DNA from 2 places in the Zobellella denitrificans genome. Region 2 is predicted to be linked to the other one. Evidence: predicted binding sites of a transcription regulator. Region 2 holds the regulator's gene; the other holds the start of a gene.
What was found. Region 2 encodes LexA, which represses DNA repair genes until DNA is damaged. Its sites were predicted from a motif close to ANCTGTNTNNNNANACAGNT; they were not measured.
Positions count from the first base shown of each region.

Region 1: AN401_RS10040 (DUF4250 domain-containing protein) is a predicted target of LexA. The motif match lies at 2,547-2,566, and genes of this name have one in related genera.

Region 1 covers NZ_CP012621.1:2,114,380-2,118,253, reverse strand. The annotation lists gene AN401_RS10060 (metallophosphoesterase) at 1-102, opposite strand, end outside; gene adk (adenylate kinase) at 387-1,031, shown strand; gene hemH (ferrochelatase) at 1,097-2,065, shown strand; gene AN401_RS10045 (cell division inhibitor) at 2,088-2,528, opposite strand; gene AN401_RS10040 (DUF4250 domain-containing protein) at 2,683-2,877, shown strand; gene AN401_RS10035 (thiopurine S-methyltransferase) at 2,933-3,586, shown strand.
Region 2 covers NZ_CP012621.1:184,476-188,349, reverse strand. The annotation lists gene coxB (cytochrome c oxidase subunit II) at 1-946, opposite strand, end outside; gene lexA (transcriptional repressor LexA) at 1,252-1,869, opposite strand; gene ubiA (4-hydroxybenzoate octaprenyltransferase) at 1,985-2,857, opposite strand; gene AN401_RS00860 (chorismate--pyruvate lyase family protein) at 2,854-3,402, opposite strand; gene AN401_RS00855 (flagellar basal body-associated FliL family protein) at 3,535-3,874, shown strand, end outside.

The DNA.
Region 1 (3,874 bases), 1.9 Mb from region 2:
GGCATCGGCCAGGCAGGAGCGCAGTGCTTCATAGCAGCCGTGCAGATCGCCGATGGCGAAGTCGCGGCCCCGCTTGTTCGCGCCGAATGTCTGCAGCTGCATGCCCGGATCTCCGCTCGAATACCCATATTACCCATGCCTTACGTTCAGTGTAGTGCCCATCTCCGGCGCGGATGGAGGCCAGGGCCGGGCGCAGCCGGCGTTGTCCGGGCCAGGATATTTCCCTGCGGGGACGCGGGGTGCGTTCGATACCGCTTTAATACCGAGGTTTGCCGGCAATATCATCAATAGGTCTAACAGGGCCGTCCTCTCCCTTGTTCCCATGCCGGTGTCATGCCACAATCAGGCCCCAAATTACGAATGATTAATCAAAAGAGGACGCTGTTATGCGCATCGTTTTGCTGGGTGCTCCGGGCGCGGGTAAGGGAACGCAGGCTCAATTCATCATGGAGAAGTTCGGCATTCCGCAAATCTCCACCGGTGACATGCTGCGAGCCGCTATCAAGGCCGGCACCCCGCTGGGGCTGAAAGCCAAGGAAGTCATGGATCAAGGACAACTGGTTTCCGACGATATCATCATCGGTCTGGTTAAAGAACGCATCAGCCAAGACGACTGTGCCAAGGGCTTCCTGCTCGACGGCTTTCCGCGTACCATCCCCCAGGCCGACGCCATGAAGGACGCCGGCGTTCCCGTCGATTATGTGCTGGAATTCGCGGTGCCGGACGAGGAAATCGTCAAGCGCATGAGCGGCCGCCGGGTGCATCCGGGCTCGGGCCGGGTTTACCACCTGGTGTATAACCCGCCCAAGGTGGAAGGCAAGGACGACGTGACCGGCGAAGAGCTGGTGATCCGTGCCGACGACGAGGAGAGCACGGTGCGCAAGCGCCTGGCGGTGTACCACGAGCAGACCGCGCCGCTGATCGACTACTACAAGCAAGAGGCCGAAGCCGGCCGCACTCGCCACTACAAGGTGGACGGCACCCAGTCGGTCGAGCAAGTCAGCCGCGAACTGACCGACATTCTGTCCTAATTCCATCGTTCTTCGGCCGGGAGCCTGTGGCTTCCGGCCTTTGCTATTCAGGATATGGTAACAAGGTGAAAACAGGCGTCTTACTGGTTAACCTGGGTACCCCCTCAGCCCCCACCGCCAAGGCGGTAAAGACCTTTCTCAGCCAGTTTCTGCACGACCGTCGGGTAGTCGATGTTCCCCGGGCCCTGTGGTGCCCGTTGCTGCACGGCATTATTCTGCCCTTTCGTTCCCCCAGGGTCGCCAGGCTTTATCAGTCCATCTGGTGGGAGGAAGGCTCGCCGCTGATGGTGATCAGCCGGCGCCAGCAGGCGGCATTGGCCGAGGCGCTGAACGAAGCGGGCATCGACATGCCGGTGGCGCTGGGCATGAGCTATGGTGAACCCTCCCTGGCAACGGCCTGGCAGGAGCTGAAATCGGCCGGGGTGGACAGGGTGGTTTTGCTGCCGCTTTATCCCCAGTACTCGGTCAGCACGACCGCGTCGGTGTTCGATGGCTGGGCCCGGCTGATGAAAAAAGAGCGTCTGGTGCCGGCTTTTCGTTTTATCCACGACTACCACGACCACAGCGGCTACATCCAGGCACTGGCCGAGTCGGTGCGTCGGCATTGGGAACAGCACGGGCGCGGCGAACTGCTGTTGCTCTCCTACCACGGCATCCCCAGGCGCTACGAAGACGAAGGCGACCCCTATGGCCAGCAGTGCCACCGTACTTCCGAGCTGCTGGCCGCCGAGTTGGGGCTGGAGCGCCACCAGTGGCGCACTACTTTTCAGTCCCGCTTCGGGCGCGAAGAGTGGCTGCAGCCCTATACCGACGACACCATGAAAGCCTTGCCGGGGGAGGGCATCAAGCGGCTGGACGTGATCTGCCCCGCCTTTTCCGCCGATTGCCTCGAAACCCTGGAAGAGATCGCCGAGCAGAACAGGGAGCTCTTCATGGCCTCCGGTGGCGAAGCTTACCACTATATCCCCGCCCTCAATGACCAGCCCGCCCATATCCGCATGATGATGGATCTGGTCTGCCGCGAACTGGTGTAACCCTGCATCTTCAGGCCCTGTCTTAGTGCAGGGCCTGCATCTCGTTGTTTGGCGTAATCAGGAATATTCTGCTCCGGTGCTGCTGCACCGCCTGCTCGAGTGACTGCTGCAGCCCAGCGACGGGCCGCCATTGCCAGCACACCACGGCGGCTATGCTTTTATAGGCCATGGCCCGCAGCAGCAACTGTTGTTGCTCTACCTTGTTACCCATGTCGATAACCAGCGCCGGATCTACCCCGGCGTCGGCCAGCAGGCGGCGCGACAGGGGCGCGGGCGTGTTGAGCATAAGGATCCATCCGCGCCGTTCATGGCTGATGGCGGCGAGTTCAGCCAGCAGTTGGCGTTGCCCGGCATTGTTCCATCCGTCAAACCACTCCACCAGCGGCGCCTTGGACACCGGCTGATGCCATTGCCTGGACGGTACGGAAAAGGCCTGTTTGCGAGACAGCAAGACGGTAGCCATATGCACTCCCTGTTGATTTACTGTTTATATATACAGTATCGATCATCAACCGCAGAGGTCAAGAAGAATACTGTTTAAATTTACAGTATCTCGGCCTCGCCGGCGTTCGGTGCCGATCTATACTGAGCAGACAGGTACGACAAGGGGGCAGGCCATGAACAAGGTTCAACTGGAGCATATGGACGATCATATGCTGCTCAGCATCATCAACGAAAAACTGCGGCTGGAGTGTGAAAGCCTGGAGGCCTTGCTGGTGCTGTATGAGCTGGACAGCGGCCATGTAAACGCCCGCATGGCCCGGATTGGCTATCATTACGACGCCGGCAGCAACCAGTTCAAGGCCGCTTGAAATGCCCGGTTGAGTCTTGAGATAGTTATCCTCCTTTTGTATTGCGGGAGATGACATGGACGCACAATTCTGGCACCAACGCTGGCAATCCTCACGGATCGGCTTTCACCAGCAAGAGATCAACGAACTGCTCGGCCGCCACTGGCATCGCCTTGGCGTGCCCGAGCACACCGAAGTACTGGTTCCCCTGTGCGGCAAGAGCCGCGACATGCACTGGCTGGCGGAGCAGGGCCACAATATCGCCGGCTTCGAGCTTTCGCCACTGGCCATCCGGGACTTCTTCGGCGAGGCAGGGGTACTAGCGCAGCAGCAAAAGCTGGTGCACTACCTGTGCTGGCAGGCCGGCGGCTTCAGTCTGTACGAGGGTGATTTCTTTCAGGCGGAGTCCCTGGGTCGGCGTTTCGACGCCGCCTACGACAGGGCCGCCCTGGTCGCGTTGCCCGAGCCGCTCAGGCCGCTTTATGCCCGGCTGCTGGCGCGACTGCTCAATCCGGGCGCCGCCATGCTGTTGGTGACCCTGGATTACGCGCCGGTGCAGCACGAGTCGCCGCCCTTCGCCGTCAACGAGCAGGAGGTAAGGCGCCTGTTCGGGGCCGACTTCGAGGTGACCCTGCTGGATCGCATCGAAGAGGGCAACAGCAACCCCAGGGTGGCCAGCGGCGAGCGGCGCTTCTTTGACGAACTCTGTTTTTTGTTGCGCAGGAAATAGGGGAGGGCGTGTTACCGTTCGCCGGGGTCTGTCCGGCCTGACGCGGTATTTTCCGGCAGCTATACCCGGCAGTATTTCCGGCAGCTAAAGCGCTGGCTACGGCTACGGCTACGGCTACGGTTACGTGGGGCGCGGGCGGCCCGCCCGCATGAGGGTGGCACCGAGGTTGGCGAAGGCACAACCCAACCCGTGATGCCTGTTCTGCCTCGAGCCTCTTTCACCCTGTGCTGTGGTCGGCCAGTCCGAGGGTTCCCGCTGCGCGGGAAAGCAGGCGGGCCGCCTGCGCTC
Region 2 (3,874 bases):
CGGCCCTGTCGTTCAGCACCATCTGGCTACCCTTGAGCGCCGGAAAAGCGCCGGGGATCCCTTCGCCATTGGCCATGTGGCAGGCGGCGCAGCTGCGCTGATAGACCTGCTCGCCCAGGGCCATCATCTCCTCCATGGTCATCTCCATGGCCAGCAGTTCCTGCTCGGCGGCCCGGGCGGCGGCCTGCTCCGCCTTGGCTTGCGCCAGCCAGTCGTCGAACTCGGCGGCCGGCCGGGCATCCACCACTATCGGCATAAAAGCATGATCCTTGCCGCACAGCTCGGCGCACTGGCCCCGGTAGATACCGGGCTGGTTGATGCGGGTCCAGGCCTCGTTGATAAAGCCGGGGATGGCGTCCTTCTTGACCGCGAAGGCCGGCATCCACCAGGAGTGGATGACGTCGTCGGCAGTGATCAGGAAGCGCACCTTGCGATCGGTGGGCAGCACCAGGGGCCGGTCCACCTCCAGCAGGTAGTTGTCACGCTTGCGCAGGCTGCCGTCGATTTCCTGGGGCAGGGTCGCCAGCAGGCTGAAAAACTCGACGTCCTCGCCGAAGTAGCGGTAGTGCCACTTCCACTGGGAGGCGGTGACCTGCACCGTCAGATCCGACTGGCTGGCATCCTCCATGGCGATCAGGGTGCGGGTGGCGGGAATGGCCATGCCCACCAGGATCAGGAAGGGAATGATGGTCCAGAGGATCTCCACCTTGGTGCTTTCGTGAAACTGGGCAGCCTTGGCGCCCCTGGACTTGCGGTGGTGGATGATGGCCCAGAACATGACCCCGAACACCACCAGGCCGATCAGCGCACAGATGATGAGTATGGTCATGTGCAGGCCATACACCTTCTGGCTGATATCGGTGACCCCCTGGGTCATGTTGAAACGGCTTTGTGCCCACACGGGCAACGATGCCACTAGCGACAGCAGCAGAACGATCGGCTTCACACGCACCCCCAAAAAGTCTTGGTCCTTTATTTTGGCGCACTCGCAAGAGAGTCAGTGCTTACCGAACCACCGCGTCCATCGGTCCGGCACACACTAAGTAAAGCATTGATTATGAAAAAGTAAAAAAATGAAAAAAGAAGCGGGAAGCGGGAAGCGGGAAGCGGGAAGCGGGAAGCGGGAAGCGGGAAGCGGGAAGCGGGAAGCGGGAAGCGGGAAGCGGGAAGCGGGAAGCGGGAAGCGGGAAGCGGGAAGCGGGAAGCGGGAAGCATGCTAAGCCCCCGCCAACCCCAAGGCAAGCGGACGAGTTAAAAGTCGGTGTTGCGGATCACGCCCACCGCCAGGCCCTCGATGGTCAGTTCCTGGCTGCGCAGATCGACCTCGATGGGAGACAGCTCCTCGTTCTCCGGCAGCAGGCTGACCTTGCTGCCCTGGCGCCGGAAGCGCTTGACCGTGACTTCGTCGTCGAGCCGGGCCACTACTACCTGGCCGTTGCGGGCCTCACCGGTCTTGTGCACCGCCAGCAGATCGCCGTCCATGATGCCGATGTTCTTCATGCTCATGCCCCTGACCCGCAGCAGGAAATCGGCCGGCGGATGGAACAGGGCCGGATCCAGCTTGTAGTGGCTTTCTATGTGCTGCTGCGCCAGGATGGGCTCGCCGGCGGCCACCCGCCCGATCAGCGGCAGGCCCGGCTCTTCCTCCGGCTCTTCTTCCTGGGCCAGGCGAATGCCGCGGGAGGTGCCGGGCATCATCTCGATCACCCCTTTCTTGGCCAGGGCCTTCAGATGCTCCTCGGCGGCGTTGGCGGACTTGAACCCCAGGGACTGGGCAATTTCGGCACGGGTGGGCGGCATGCCGGTCTGCTGGATATGCGCCTTGATGATTTCCAGCACCTGGGACTGACGGGGGGTTAGCGCTTTCATAGGGAACCTGTCTTTTTATACAGCTAACTGTCAGTATATCCAGTAAATCCGGCAGGGCAAGCACAATACGCCCTCCCCGGCCGGCACTCCCCTGGCGACCAGGGCGGGAACAGGGCTACAGCAGCGCCAGGGCCAGACCGGCGAACACCGCCATACCCGCGAAGTTGTTGTTGAGGAAGGCCCGGAAGCAGGCCATCCGTTCCCGGTCCCGGATCAGCCGCTGCTGGTACACGAAGAGCGCGGCGGCGCCCAACAGCCCCCAGTAGAAAGGCGCGGCCAGGGCGAATACCTGGCCCGCTGCTACCAACAGCAGCAGGGTGACCAGCTGCAGCAGGCCGACCATCAGCTTGTCGCGCCGGCCGAACAGAACGGCGGTGGACTTGACCCCGATCCGGAGATCGTCGTCCCTGTCCACCATGGCGTACATGGTGTCGTAGGCCACGGTCCAGCTCAGATTGGCGGCAAACAGCAGCCAGAGCCCCGCGGGCAGGCTGTTTGCCTGGGCCGCAAAGGCCATGGGAATGGCCCAGGAGAAGGCGATACCCAGGAACAGCTGGGGCAGGTGGGTATAGCGCTTCATAAAGGGGTAGAGCGCGGCCCAGCCCAGGCCGGCGAAAGCCAGCTGAATGGTCAGGGCGTTGGTGGTCAGCACCAGCAGGAAGGAAATGGCCACCAGCAGGGCGAAAAAGCCCAGGGCCTGGCGCTCGGTCAGTTCGCCGGCAGGCAGCGGCCGGGCCTGGGTGCGCTTGACGTGGCCATCGATATGGCGGTCCGCATAGTCGTTGATCACGCAGCCGGCGGAGCGCATAAAGAAGACCCCGGCGACGAACACCAGCAGCAGCCAAAGTGAAGGCAGGCCGTCGGCGGCGATCCACAGGGCCCAGAGGGTGGGCCAGAGCAGCAGCAGGCTGCCGATGGGCTTGTCCATGCGGGCCAGCGCCATATAGGCACGCCAGCGCGGGCGGGAAGGCGAAGTCAGGGTGGTCATGCTACAGGCTCCTGATAGGCGGGCACGGCGGGCAGAAACAGCTCGGTCACCAGCACCCGGGCACGCCCGGTGGCCAGCACGGAACGCCGACCCCAGAGCGGTCCCGGGCTTGGGTCCAGACCGGCGCGGTGGCAAAGTCGAATGCGCTCATCGTTGGTCAGTTCGGCGAACTCGAAGGTGGATCGCTGCAGATCCGGGGCATCGAACAGCAACTCGCCCAGGGCGCGCCGTCCCAGCCCGGTCAATTGCGGCATGGCAGCCCGGGTGGCCGGAGAATAGAGGGAACTGGCATAGACCCAGGGGGTTTCGTCGCAGTAGAGCAATACCTCCCGGCAATAGGCCTGCTCGCAGTCCAGCAGGGCCTTCTGTTGCGGGGTCAGGGAGAGCAGCGCTTCGCTGGCCAGCACCTCGACCCGGAAGTCCCGGCAATGCCGGCGCAGGCGCTCGGTCAGGGAGCCGGGATCCCGCAGCCAGTCGCACAGGGCGGGCCACCCCAATGGCGACGCTGCCGACCAGCCCCAGCGGTGATCGATGGACGCCGTCACGGCGCGCTCCTGAAATAACGGATAGACATAAAAAGGGACAGCTCAGTTACCTTAAAAACCACCTAATTACTTGACCGGCACGATATTTGTTTAAACAATGCGCCCCAGAAACCAAGGTTGGAGACATTGTTTATGCTACGCATTGCTGCGCTGTGCCTGTTGCTGACGATAGCGGGCCAGACCCGGGCACAGGAAGCATCGCCGGCTCCCGAAGGGGCCCTATACTACACCATGACGCCGGACATTATTACCAACTACCAGCATTCGGGCGATCAGCTCGGTTATATCCGGGTGGCCGTCGAGCTGATGCTGGAGCGCCCGGAGCAGATGCCGCTGGTGGAGCGACACATGCCGCTGCTGCGGGACGCCATCAACAGCCTGCTGGCCGAGAAAAACCAGCAGGAGATCCGCTCCCTGGCCGCCCGCACCGAACTGGCCAGCGAGGGCCAGCGCCGGCTGAACGACCTGCTGC